DNA from 2 places in the Clostridium thermarum genome. Region 2 is predicted to be linked to the other one. Evidence: a T-box and tRNA genes for the amino acid it is inferred to sense, from the RefSeq annotation. Region 2 holds a T-box; the other holds one or more tRNA genes.
What was found. A T-box is a leader RNA that pairs with one kind of tRNA and senses whether it is charged. The one in region 2 lies ahead of pheS (phenylalanine--tRNA ligase subunit alpha), so its partner is inferred to be a tRNA-Phe.

Region 1: it encodes a tRNA-Phe, which carries the amino acid that the T-box ahead of pheS (phenylalanine--tRNA ligase subunit alpha) is inferred to sense. The anticodon was not compared.

What each region holds. Positions count from the first base shown of each region.
Region 1 covers NZ_CP040924.1:3,465,098-3,471,857, forward strand. Annotated here, with positions in the region: gene FHY60_RS15960 (HAD family hydrolase) at 1-581, shown strand, start outside; gene FHY60_RS15965 (peptidylprolyl isomerase) at 608-1,354, opposite strand; gene sigY (RNA polymerase sigma factor SigY) at 1,614-2,144, shown strand; gene FHY60_RS15975 (DUF5345 family protein) at 2,144-2,527, shown strand; gene FHY60_RS15980 (sigmaY antisigma factor component) at 2,527-2,742, shown strand; gene FHY60_RS15985 (PLD nuclease N-terminal domain-containing protein) at 2,866-3,069, shown strand; gene FHY60_RS15990 (ABC transporter ATP-binding protein) at 3,071-3,997, shown strand; gene FHY60_RS15995 (ABC transporter permease) at 3,984-4,751, shown strand; gene bcp (thioredoxin-dependent thiol peroxidase) at 4,913-5,386, shown strand; tRNA gene FHY60_RS16005 (tRNA-Phe) at 5,420-5,495, opposite strand; rRNA gene rrf (5S ribosomal RNA) at 5,524-5,640, opposite strand; rRNA gene FHY60_RS16015 (23S ribosomal RNA) at 5,687-6,760, opposite strand, start outside.
Region 2 covers NZ_CP040924.1:1,614,992-1,621,751, reverse strand. Annotated here, with positions in the region: gene pheT (phenylalanine--tRNA ligase subunit beta) at 1-1,636, opposite strand, end outside; gene pheS (phenylalanine--tRNA ligase subunit alpha) at 1,653-2,672, opposite strand; T-box leader at 2,740-2,966, opposite strand; gene FHY60_RS07300 (TrmH family RNA methyltransferase) at 3,013-3,792, opposite strand; gene FHY60_RS07295 (potassium channel family protein) at 3,800-4,462, opposite strand; gene FHY60_RS07290 (TrkH family potassium uptake protein) at 4,478-5,842, opposite strand; gene rplT (50S ribosomal protein L20) at 6,006-6,365, opposite strand; gene rpmI (50S ribosomal protein L35) at 6,395-6,592, opposite strand; gene infC (translation initiation factor IF-3) at 6,614-6,760, opposite strand, start outside.

The DNA of each region.
Region 1 (6,760 bases), 1.9 Mb from region 2:
AGATAGATATAGATTACCTGCAGCTTAAGGGGCATGAAATACCGGAAGGTATCCGGGATGATATAGCACATCTCAGTTTCGAAGAAACTGCAATATATTTCAAAAACAGATTTAACATAGAGGAATCCATCGAAGAGATAATGGAGACTTGGCATAATATGGCCCTGGACGAATACCGTACCAGTGTAAAGCTTAAAGCCGGTGCAAGAGAATTTCTAGCACTATTAAAGGCTAAAAAAATCAAAATTGGATTGGCCACCAGCAATTCTAACACCTTGCTGGAAATAGCCTTAAAAAATAATGGCATATACGAATTTTTCGATGTGATAACAACAACAAACGAAGTCAGCAGGGGCAAGGATTTTCCTGACGTATACCTTCTTACCGCTGAAAGATTAAAGGTAGATCCCCATCAATGTATTGTTTTTGAAGACATACTTCCTGCAGTATTGGGAGCCAAGGCTGCTGGCATGAAGGTTGTGGGGGTTTTTGACAAGGCCGCTCAGCATCAATGGAGTGAAATTTTAAGTATTGCTGATAAGACTATTAAAGACTATAATGAACTTGACTTAGCTGTATAAAAAACACGGTTGCCCGTGTTTTTTTATTATTTATATTCTACAGTATACTTCTTCTTTAAGCTTTCAACATATGCTCCATATATTTGATTTTGCTTTTGATTTTTCAATCTCTCAATAATTTCAGGCTTGGCTTCCTCTAAGCTCTTTAGGCATGCTGGCTTTTTCTCCATTACTTGAATTATATGATAACCAAACTGTGTCTTTACAGGTTCACTAATCTCTCCAACCTCTAATCCAAAGGCAGCTTCTTCAAATTCTGGTACCATTCTTCCCTTGGTAAAGAAGCCTAATTCACCGCCTCTTTCCTTTGATGGGCATGTTGAGTATGTAGCTGCTGCTTCAGCAAAATCCATACCATTTTTCAATTTGCTCAATATCTCATTAGCCTGATCTAATTCCGAAACCAATATGTGTCTGGCACTCACCCCATCTTGCTGTAAAAACAGACTCATATTATCCTTATAGAATTTACCAGCCTCTTCATCAGTAACCACAGTCTGGGATAATACCTTGTGTATAGCATACTGAGTAAGCAACTCTCTTTTTATATTCTCCAACTGCATAACAAATACAGGATCCTTATCCAAACCATTTTTTAATGCATCTTTATTTACTAATTCAAAAGTAACAATTTGATCAAGCAGCTGCTTTTTACCTTCTTCCGTACTAAAGGCTTGTTGCCTTTCCTTAGGCATTCTCACAAAGGTATTATATAAATCCCTCTCTGTAATCTCAACGCCCTCAACTACCGCAAGTATTTTACCGTTATCCATGAAAATATTCTCCTTACATAATAATATTAAGTAACTACTTTATTTTAACATTACACTATTTTGCTGTCAAACATAGGTGTAAAGCTTTCCATGAATAAAAAATATTTTCTTACTTTCTCCTTTTGTTGAACTTTTTGATGGATTTAGCGTTTAAAAAATGATAGCCTTATATCCGTAGAAATTTATATAGATGTGAATCCGGATATGCTATATTATAATCAATAACCTACAGCACTTCGATATAAGGATGGAGATTTTTTTGGATGAGCTTGCATTAATTGACCAATCTAAAAAAGGTGATAAGTGGGCAATGAATGAATTGTTAAAAATCAATTATCCCATGCTATCAGGTTACGTACTAAAACTAACCTGTGATGCTCACCTGGCACAGGATATCATTCAGGAGACTTTACTCAAGGCCGTAGTGAACATAAGCAAATATAAGCCTATAGGTAAATTCTCAACATGGCTGATAACCATTGCTACTAATACCTTCAGGGATTACTTGAGAAAAAACAAGCATTTTGAGACCTTAGAGGAAAATTATCAGTGGGACAATTCCAATCCCGAAAATCTAGTTTTAGAAAAACTGGAGTATAAAAGAATAATGAAAATATTATCTGAATTACCCTATGAAAAAAGAGCTGTTTTTATATTAAAACATTATTATGGATACAAATATGAAGAAATTGCTGAAGTATTGAAATGCCCCGTTGGAACTGTCAGATCCAGGCTTCACAATGGTATAAAATATATACTGTCAGAATTTGAGAAGGAGGATGAAGAATAATGAAGGATAAAGACCTTGAAAGATATATAGATGAATATTATACCCATAAAGAAAGCAGTTCAAAACCTGAGATTAATCATGAAAATGCCATGCTTTATTCCACTCTCGACAATATGGATGCAATTAATATTTTGAACTTTGATAATAACATAGATATCATGGGAATAATCCAAGAGGGTGAGAAAGTAACAGTCAAAAGAAAACAAAAAAAAGAATTTTTATTATTTATTTTTTCCGCCTTCTTAATTATCAATATTATATTCTTTGCCCTTATTTACATCAACAAAGATATTTTTATTTATGTGCAGTTGGCCATTACAATTTTTCTCCCCTTTATTTTAATTCCTTTTTCATATTTTAAGACAGTAAAGGAGGATATGTAATGAAGGAAGTATCTACGACAACTTTATTAACAGTCCTGATAATAGTAATCCCACTTTTGCTCATACAAGCCTCTTGGATATTTCAAGATGCAAGAAAACGGCGCGAAAAGTATTATTGGCTTTGGGGATTATTTGGCCTTATAAATGTTCCTCAAAGTTTAATAATATATCTCATAGTTACAAGAATAATATTAGATAGGAATAAAAGGAAATAAATCTGTTATAAAGTATATAATCATAGAAATTCCATGCTTTTTAATGAACTTTTTGTTTAACTGATCGTTAAATTAATATAAATCATAGAATTAAATATTAAGTTTAAATAGGAGGTTTCTCATATGGATATTAGCATAGGTACAGACCTATTAAAGTTTCTTGCTCCACTAATAATACTGCAGCTGATACTTGTCCTTGTGTGTATCAGAAGTATCATAAAAGATGAGGTAAACTATCTTCCCAAATGGGCTTGGATACTGATTGTTTGTACTTTCAATTTCTTTGGTCCAATAATCTATTTATTTATCGGTAGAAAGAGGTATTAATATGCTTAAGGTGAAGAATCTAGTTAAAAATTACGGGGAACTCAATGTATTAAAAAATATAAGTTTCGAGGTTGAAAAAGGTAAAGTCTATGGTTTCCTTGGACAAAATGGTGCTGGAAAGACTACAACCATGAATATATTAACCGGTCTAATAAACTATGACGGTGGGGAAATTTATTTAGACGGTGAGAAATTTGATAAAAACAAGAGACATCTGTTAAAGAAGGTTGGCTACCTTCCTCAAAGTCCCGTATTTTATGGCTATATGACTGCTTATGAATACTTAAATTTCATTGGAGAACTAAGCGGTATGTCCGCCACAAAGATTAAGAGTAAAAGTGCAGAATTAATTGAGACCATGGGATTAAAAGATGCAGCCCACAGAAAGATCGGTGGTTATTCCGGAGGTATGAAGCAGCGTTTTGGACTAGCTGTATCTTTATTTAATGACCCAGAACTGCTAATCTTGGATGAACCTACCTCAGCCCTGGACCCTGAGGGAAGGGCTGAGATCTTACATCTGATAAGTAACCTAAAAAAGAGAGGCCTAACAGTATTTTTATCTACTCATATATTGAGTGACGTAGAAAGAGTATGCGATGAGGTAAGTATTATTCATAAGGGTGAAATTCTAATATCAGATAACCTTAACCACCTAAAGAATCAATATATTCAACCGGTGTTTGATATAGAGTTTGAAAATGAATGCAGTAATCTGAAGGAAATTTTGTGCAACATCCCTTGGATACAAAGGGTTAAAATAGCAGAACGGAAGGCCAGTATTTATGTGACCAGCTTAGACCATTCAAAGAAAGACCTGTTTCAAATTCTATCGGAATATGACAATACCTGTATTAGCTATAATTTAAGAAAAAGTGATTTAGAAGATATTTTCATAAGGTTGGTGAACAATAATGGCAACATTTAAAGCTTACTTTAAAAAAGAAATTTTAGAATCCAAGAGACAATTTAGATATCTTATCGTATTTCTGGCTTTTGCTTTCCTTGCCCTATCCAACCCAATAGTGCTGAAGCTTATGCCAAAAATATTGGAAAGCAGTGGCATGAGCGGTATGGAAGGATTGTTAAGCGCCCTCCCCTCTGATAAGACTTCTGTGATGCAAGGTGTAATAAGTGACTTTTTCCAAACCGGTATACTTGTTATGGTATTCACCTTTTGCAATATCCTAAGTGAAGAGTTAAGAAGCGAGAAATTTGTCTTGCCTTTCTCCAAAGGGGCAGATGCAAAATATATAGTACTTGCTAAGGTATTACACTACTCACTATTAATACTCGCTGCAGTTTGCCTTGGCTTATTTTTAAATTACTACTATGTTGGGCTAATGTTTGATAAGGGTATATCTCCTCCTATCTCCGGTGTTTTATTCTCAGCTTTACTTATATCCCTATTCTTCATATACAATTTTATGCTCACTATGTTCTTCTCTCTAATATTTAAAAAAGGTATCTTAGCCGGGATAGTTGTGGCTGCAATACAATACTTTTCTGTTCTTCCCTCTAAGATAGAAGCAATAGAAGACTTTATCCCTTACAATTTACTGGTTAGCGCCGGAAACTTCACAGTGTCCAATATGACTTTTCCTATAATTATCGTTATAATTTATATTGTTGCTCTGGCAATATTAAACTCTATAATATTAAAGAAGAAGGAAATCATATAGATTTAAGATAATGAGATTTATTAAAGGAATGTTGTATAATAAAAGATAATTACGTATCAACGCAATTTCCTTCTATTGTACCCTATTCTTTACACGTCTTGCTTCGTAATAACTGTTATTATATAATAGCTTCATATACTTATATAAATTGAGGTGATCTAATGAACAATATAGAAGTAATAGAAGGACAGATGGCTCCAGATTTTTCTCTCATGGGATCAGATAATAAAAGTCACTCCTTATCAGATTATAGAGGGTCAAATATAGTTTTATATTTTTATCCCAAGGACAATACACCTGGCTGTACCTTAGAAGCCCAGGATTTTAGAGATAATATTGAGAAATTTAAAGAGTTAAATACTGTAGTATTAGGCGTAAGCCGTGATTCTTTAAGCTCTCACGAAAAGTTTATTACTAAGCAATGTCTCCCGTTTATTTTACTCAGTGATGATAATGAAGAAGTATGTAATTTATATGGGGTACTTAAGGAAAAGACCCTGTATGGAAAGAAACACATAGGAATAGAGAGAAGTACCTTTATAATAGATACTGAGGGAGTATTGAGGAGGGCTTATAGAAAAGTAAAAGTTGATGGTCATGTAGAACATATTATAGAATATCTTCGTTCCCTATAAAGAAAAAGCTTGAGTTCAATACTCAAGCTTTTTTGGTGGCTAGACCAGGAATCGAACCAGGGACACGAGGATTTTCAGTCCTCTGCTCTACCGACTGAGCTATCTAGCCATACATATGTAATTAAGCCTTTCGGCTAACCTGGCAACGTCCTACTCTTCCACTCAGTCTCCCGAGCAGTACCATCGGCGCTGTGAGTCTTAACCATCGTGTTCGGAATGGGAACGGGTGTAACCCTCACGCTATCATCACCAGATATCAGAGAAGTTTGTTCTCTGAAAATTGCACATAAGAATGTGTTTTAGGTCAAGTCCTCGACCTATTAGTACTAGTCAGCTGCACACATTACTGTGCTTACACCTCTAGCCTATCAACCTTGTGTTCTTCAAGGGGTCTTACTGACTTACGTCATGGGAAATCTTATCTTGAGGTGGGCTTCACGCTTAGATGCTTTCAGCGTTTATCCCGTCCCGACATAGCTACCCAGCGGTGCTCCTGGCAGAACAACTGGTACACCAGAGGTCAGTCCATCCCGGTCCTCTCGTACTAAGGACAGCTCCTCTCAAATTTCCTACGCCCGCGACGGATAGGGACCGAACTGTCTCACGACGTTCTGAACCCAGCTCGCGTGCCGCTTTAATGGGCGAACAGCCCAACCCTTGGGACCTACTTCAGCCCCAGGATGCGACGAGCCGACATCGAGGTGCCAAACCTCCCCGTCGATGTGGACTCTTGGGGGAGATCAGCCTGTTATCCCCGAGGTAGCTTTTATCCGTTGAGCGATGGCCCTCCCACGAGGTACCACCGGATCACTAAGTCCGACTTTCGTCCCTGCTCCACTTGTGGGTGTCGCAGTCAGGCTCCCTTCTGCCTTTACACTCTACGAACGATTTCCAACCGTTCTGAGGGAACCTTTGAGCGCCTCCGTTACTTTTTAGGAGGCGACCGCCCCAGTCAAACTGCCCACCTAACAATGTCCCGTCACCAGCTTCATGGTGTCCGGTTAGAATCTCAGTATCATCAGGGTGGTATCCCAAGGTCGACTCCACAAAGGCTGACGCCCTTGCTTCCAAGTCTCCCACCTATCCTGTACAGATAATACCGAAACTCAATGCTAAGCTACAGTAAAGCTCTACGGGGTCTTTCCGTCCAATCGCGGGTAGCAAGCATCTTCACTTGCACTACAATTTCGCCGGATTTGCAGTTGAGACAGTGCCCAAATCATTACGCCATTCGTGCGGGTCGGAACTTACCCGACAAGGAATTTCGCTACCTTAGGACCGTTATAGTTACGGCCGCCGTTTACTGGGGCTTAAGTTCATGCCTTCGCTTGCGCTAAGCAATCCCCTTAACCTTCCAGCACCGGGCAGGCGTCA
Region 2 (6,760 bases):
CCAGCGGATTCTTTATGGTCACTGTGTTTCTCAACGGGTTATCAGCATCTAAATTTATCTTATCAAAGGCCTTGGGGCTTATGAAAGCATAGCTTATAGATTGGTTAAGTCCGGAAGCAAGCATTGTTGCCAGTACCATATCATCCATATGCTGCTTTGCATTTTTACCGCCCCTTTCAGTGGTGATATTAATCGTTGTGGAAGGAATCTTGTCATATCCATATATTCTTGCAATTTCCTCTGCTATATCTTCCTTTATATTAATATCAATTCTGAAGGTTGGTACAGTGATTTCCAATACATTATGCACAATAGTGGTTTTAAGTTCTAAACTGTCTAAATACTTTTTCATGTCCTCTACCGGTATTTCTGTGCCTAAGAACTTATTAACCCAATGTCCATCAACGGCCATAGTCTTTTCCTTTACAGGCTTTTCATAGATATCTATGGTTCCCTTAAGGACTTTTCCAGCATTGAGCTTTTCAACAAGATGGCAAGCTCTATCCATTGCAAGCTGTACTAAATTTGGATCAATGTCCTTTTCAAATCGTGATGAAGCTTCAGTTCTCACACCTAGCTGCTGGGCAGAAACTCTTATATTAGTACCATCAAAATTAGCACACTCAAATATTACTTCCTTAGTATCATCCTTTATTTCAGAGTTTAACCCTCCCATAATACCTGCAAGTCCAATGGTCTTTGCATCGTCCTTTATGCAAAGTACATCAGAAGTCAGTTCTCTCTCTACCTCATCCAAAGTTGTAAACTTTTCTCCATCAGCTGCTCTTTCCACTACTATCTTGCCGGAAGTAATTTCTCTTCTGTCAAAGGCATGCATTGGTTGCCCAAGCTCCAGCATTACGAAGTTGGTAATATCAACTATATTATTTATTGGCCTTACTCCTGCATCTAAAAGTTTTTCCTGCATCCATTGAGGTGATGGCTCTATCTTTACATCTGCCACAGCTCTGGCCATGTATCTTCTGCAGAGCTCATCCTTAACCTCCACAGTTACCAGGTCACTTACATTGCCCTGGCCTTCATAAGCTACAGCAGCCTCCGGCAATCTATAGGTAGTTGCCAGAGTAGCTGCAGTTTCTCTTGCAATACCTACAACGCTTAAGCAGTCCGGTCTGTTTGAAGTTATTTCAAAATCGATGATAGCATTGTTTAAGCCCAAAACTTCCTTTATGTCCTTTCCTACAGGTGTATCCTGCGGAAGAATCATTAGTCCATGAACAGGTTCATCTCCTGCAATGCCAAGTTCCTCTTCAGAACACATCATTCCGTATGAAACAACGCCTCTGAGCTTACCTTTTTTAATCTTTACTCCTCCTGGTAAGGAAGAACCGTGAAGTGCCACCGGAACGATGTCCTGCTCCTTCATATTATTAGCTCCCGTAACTATCTGCAAGAGCTCCGCTTCTCCAATATCCAGCTGACATACAACCAGCTTTTCAGCATCGGGATGAGGTTCAATCTTCACTATCTTTCCCGTAACCACATTTTGAATCTCATCTCCTTTAGTTATTACTTCCTCTACCTTGGATCCTGAAAGGGTCAATCTATCTCCCAATTCCTTTGCATCTATATCAATATCAACATAATCCTTTAACCATTTAACTGGTACTTTCATCGTTACACCTCCAATATTAGAACTGATTTAAAAATCTCATGTCACTTTCATATAACAATCTTATATCATCCAGTCCGTACTTCATCATTACCATACGGTCTACACCAAAGCCAAAGGCAAAGCCACTGTATATTTCAGGATCAATACCACCTTTTCTTAAAACTTCAGGATGCACCATTCCACAGCCTAAAAGTTCTATCCATCCGCTTCCCTTGCATACGCTACAGCCCTCTCCCACACATACAAAGCAGGAGGCATCCATTTCTGCTGAAGGCTCAGTGAAAGGGAAATGATGGGGTCTGAACTTAGTATTTACTTTATCCCCAAACATTTTCTTAGCAAAAATCTCTAATGTTCCCTTCAAATCCGCGAAGGTAATGCCCTTGTCAATAACAAGACCTTCCATCTGATAGAAGATTGGTGAATGAGTTGCATCTACAGCATCAGATCTGAACACCTTGCCTGGAGATATCATCTTTATAGGTGGTGCGTTCTTCTCCATAACTCTAATCTGAACCGGAGAAGTTTGTGTTCTTAAAACTACATTGTCGTTAATATAGAAGGTATCCTGCTCGCTTCTTGCCGGATGATTCTCTGGGATATTCAAAGCCTCAAAATTGTAGTAATCAGATTCAACTTCCGGACCTTCTTCAATGGTAAAGCCCATGGAGATGAATATTTCCTTCATACTTTCCAGTGCTGCATCAAGGGGATGTCTCTTACCTAGGATATTTCTTTTACCTGGTAAGGATATGTCAATTACATCATTCTTTAGTTTTTCATCTCTTTCTTTGTTCTTAATGGCTGTTACTGATTTAGTTAGAGCTGCTTCTATGGCTTCTCTTACCTCATTTGCCACCTTTCCTACTACCGGTCTTTCCTCTGTGCTAAGAGCCCCCATACCTCTTAGTATAAGGGTAAGTTCTCCCTTTTTGCCAAGATACTTGACCCTTACAGCTTCTAACTCAGCACTGGTAAAAGAATTCTTTATCTCATCCAGGGCTGACGCTTTTATGGCTTCCAATTTTTCTTTCATCTTTCTTCTCCTTTCAAAACTATCTTTCAAATTTATAAATGTCACCAAAAAAATAAAAACCGTCCCACAAAGGGACGGAAGATCCGCGGTACCACCCTAATTAGCAGTTTTTGCTGCTCTCTTAGTGAAAGTTATCGGTTTTACCCGCCAAATGCTACTTAATCAAAGCTGATCCTGTTCACATTTGAAACTCCGGAGTGAACTTCACTGTACTTTTCCTAAAAAAGGCTTTCAGTCATGACCTTTTCTCCCTGCTAGGCATCCTACAGTTACTTTCTCCATCAAAGTTATAATTATGTAATTTTCTTTATTATAACCACTGTTTATAAAAATTTCAACTTTATTTTAAATTTTGTCGTAATACTTCATAGATCATTATGGATGCAGCCACCGATGCATTAAGAGATTCTGCTCCACCTGGCATGGGAATCTTAACCCTGATGTCAGCCAAAGCATATACTTCTTCGCTTATGCCTTTGCCTTCATTACCTACAGCTATAATAACCTTTTCTCCGTAAGTCCTAGCAAAAAAGTTTTCTTCAGCATCTAAGGAGCTTGCCACTACCTTATATCCTACTTCCTTCATAGATGCTACTATTTGATGGTTTTTATCTTCTATTATGGGAACATAAAATATTGACCCCATAGTGGATCTAAGTGTCTTCTCATTATAGGGGTCAACGGTACCGGCTGTATAGATTATACCTTTAGCGCTGGCGGCATGGGCAGTTCTAATTATAGTCCCTAGGTTCCCTGGATCCTGTACCTTGTCGACAAGGACAAAAAGGCCATTTTCCCGAGGGGTATTATAGGTTTTCTTGCGGATTATTGCCGCTATACCCTGAGGAGCTTCTGTATCACAAATATCATTAAACAAACTGTCTTTAATTACATGTAAAGAACCTTTCACAGCACTCTGAAATATATTTATATATTTTTCAGAGTGTTTTTGGGAAATCAGCAGCTTTTCTACATCTGCTCCGGCTTTAAATGCTTCCTCAACAAATCTGCAGCCCTCTATAAAAAATTTTCCCTGCTCTTCTCTATACCTTTTTTCCTTCAACTTTTTAACTTCTTTAATGAGCTGATTATCCTTACTCTGTATGAGTTCCAAGTACATTCCACCTTTACCTGTCAATCATATTTTCAATTCTGCTTAGTTCCTCAGAGCCACCGATAGCTAATATAATATCACCATCCTGAATCTCGTCATCTGCTCCCGGAGCAATATTTACGCCATCTTCTCTCTTAATTGCCATGATATTTATGCCATATCTTGCCCTTGCATTCAATTCTCTGAGACTCTTCCCGCTCCATTCCTTAGGCGATACTATTTCAGCTATACTATAATCCGGTGAAAGTTCAATATAATCCAATATATTAGAGGAAATAAGATTGTGAGCTACACGAATTCCCATATCTCTTTCCGGAAGGATAACTCTATCAGCACCAATTTTACTTAATAGCTTTGCGTGGAGCTCATTCTGTGCCTTTGCAATCAGGTACTTAACTCCAAGTTCCTTTATTAGCAGAGTAATCATAGCACTGGATTGAATATCAGAGCCTATTGTAACTACTGCAACGTCAAAATTTTTAATACCTAAGCTTCTTAGTGCACTCTCATCGGTAGCATCCATTTGAACAGCATGGGTAACACTATCAGAGATTTCCTGTACCAAACTTTCCTCTGAATCTATAGCAAGCACGTCATTACCTAATGAATATAAGGTTTTTGCCACTGATGCTCCAAATCTTCCTAGTCCTATCACAACATATTGCTTTTTATCCATAACCCTACAACACCCCTAACCAACTAATATTTTATCCTCAGGATACCTAATAGCACTCTTCTTTTTATTTTGTGCCAATGACAATGCTATTGTAAGTGGTCCAACCCTCCCCACATACATACATAATATGATTAATACCTTTCCCAGTGAGCTTAGAAAGGGCGTTACTCCCAGTGTTAATCCAACAGTAGCAAAGGCCGAGGTTGCCTCATATAAAAGGAACTCTAAAGAAAACCCCATTTTCCGCTCTGTAACTGTTAGAATCATAGTTGCTGAGGCTACTACTAATAACCCAATGGTGGCAATGGTAAAGGCCTTTAATACCAGGTCTTTTGATATTCTCCTTTTATATATCTCTGTATCTTCTTTTCCTTTTACAGTACAAATTATTGCCATTATTATAATACCGAGAGTAGAGGTTTTTATACCTCCGGCTGTAGACCCTGGTGAACCTCCTATGAACATTAATACCATGGTAAAAAATCTTGAAGTGGGCATCATTTCTGCTGTTGGTATGGAATTCATGCCGGCAGTTCTTGGTGTAACCGCTGCAAAAAGTGAATTGGTAAACTTATCAACTAGAGACATGTTCCCAATAGTTGCAGAATTGTTGTGCTCTATAATATATATAATTACTGCTCCACCAAATATCAAAAATAATGTAATAGTTATAACTATCTTAGAATGAAGGGAAAGGCTTTTCATGTTTTTATAATTATATATATCTGCCCACACTGAAAAACCCAGACCTCCAATAGCTATCAAAACACCTAATGTCATAACAACAACAGGGTTCCTCTGCCAACCCACTATACTTATAAATTTATCCGATGTTTCACCAAACAAATCAAAACCTGCATTGCAGAAGGCTGAAACGGAATGCCATATACTATAATATATGCCTCTGGCAAAACCAAATTCAGGTATAAACTGGGTAGATAAGAACAATGCACCAATACCTTCAACAGCAAAAGTAAAAATCAAAATATACTTGCCCAGCTTTACAAGTCCTTGTAGGTCAAAGGTATTCATAGCCTCCTGCATTATTAATCTTTCTCTCAAGGTAATCTTTTTTCCCAGGATCAGAGCAAACAAGGTTGCAAAGGACATGAATCCCAAGCCACCTATTTCAATTAAGAATATTATAACTGTTTTACCGAAATAGTTCCAATGACTTCCGGTATCAAGTGTTACTAACCCAGTAACACAGGTAGCTGAAGTTGATGTAAATAAACAGTCCAGAAAGGGTGTCCACGTTCCATCTGCAGAAGAGATTGGAAAAGTCAAAAGGATTGCCCCCAATAAAATAAGAAGAGCAAACCCTATGGACAAAATACGTACAGGACTTAATTTTATTTTTCTTGCTATGCTTATATGCATAATTACACCTCGAATTATACCCTTTTATAAATATTTTTACCAACTATAAATTTATCCACCAGACCGTATCAAAAATAGTATACAATCTGATGGAATAAAATGTAATCTCTGTATTATTTTTATGTATAGGGCCTTAAGTATGTATTCTTAAAACCCAGCATTTTTATGCGTTTAATTGATTCTTAGCTATCTGCACCAAATCTGCAAATGCCTTTGGATCATTGATTGCTATTTCTGATAACATCTTTCTGTTTATATCTATACCAGCAAGTTTTATACCATTCATGAATCTTGAATAGGATAATCCATTAATTCTTGTAGCAGCATTTATTCTTGCTATCCAAAGCTTTCTGAAATCTCTCTTCTTTAACTTTCTGCCAACATAAGCATTTCTTAATGCTCTTATTACACTTTCATTAGCAGTCTTAAATAACTTGCTTTTTCCACCGTAGTATCCTTTTGCAAGCTTTAATATCTTCTTATGTTTTTTACGGGAATTCATTGCTCTCTTTACTCTTGCCATTTCATTAACCTCCTTCTATCGCTGTACTATTACAGGTATGGTAATAATTTCTTCATTACTTTTTCTTGTGCTGCAGATACATATGCAGTCTTTCTAAGATTTCTCTTTCTCTTAGAACTCTTCTTTGTCAAGATATGGCTCTTGAAAGCTTTAGCTCTCTTTAATTTTCCTGAACCAGTCTTCTTAAATCTCTTTGCTGCACCTCTATGAGTTTTCATTTTTGGCATGATATTTCCTCCTCCCAAATTTTAGCTCTTTTTTGGAGCCAGTATTACTATCATATTTTTTCCTTCAAGCTTAGCGGCCTTTTCTATTATACAAACATCCTGAAGTCTATCAACAAAACTATCTAATATCCTTTTGCCTAAATGTGAGTAATCAGCTTCTCTTCCCCT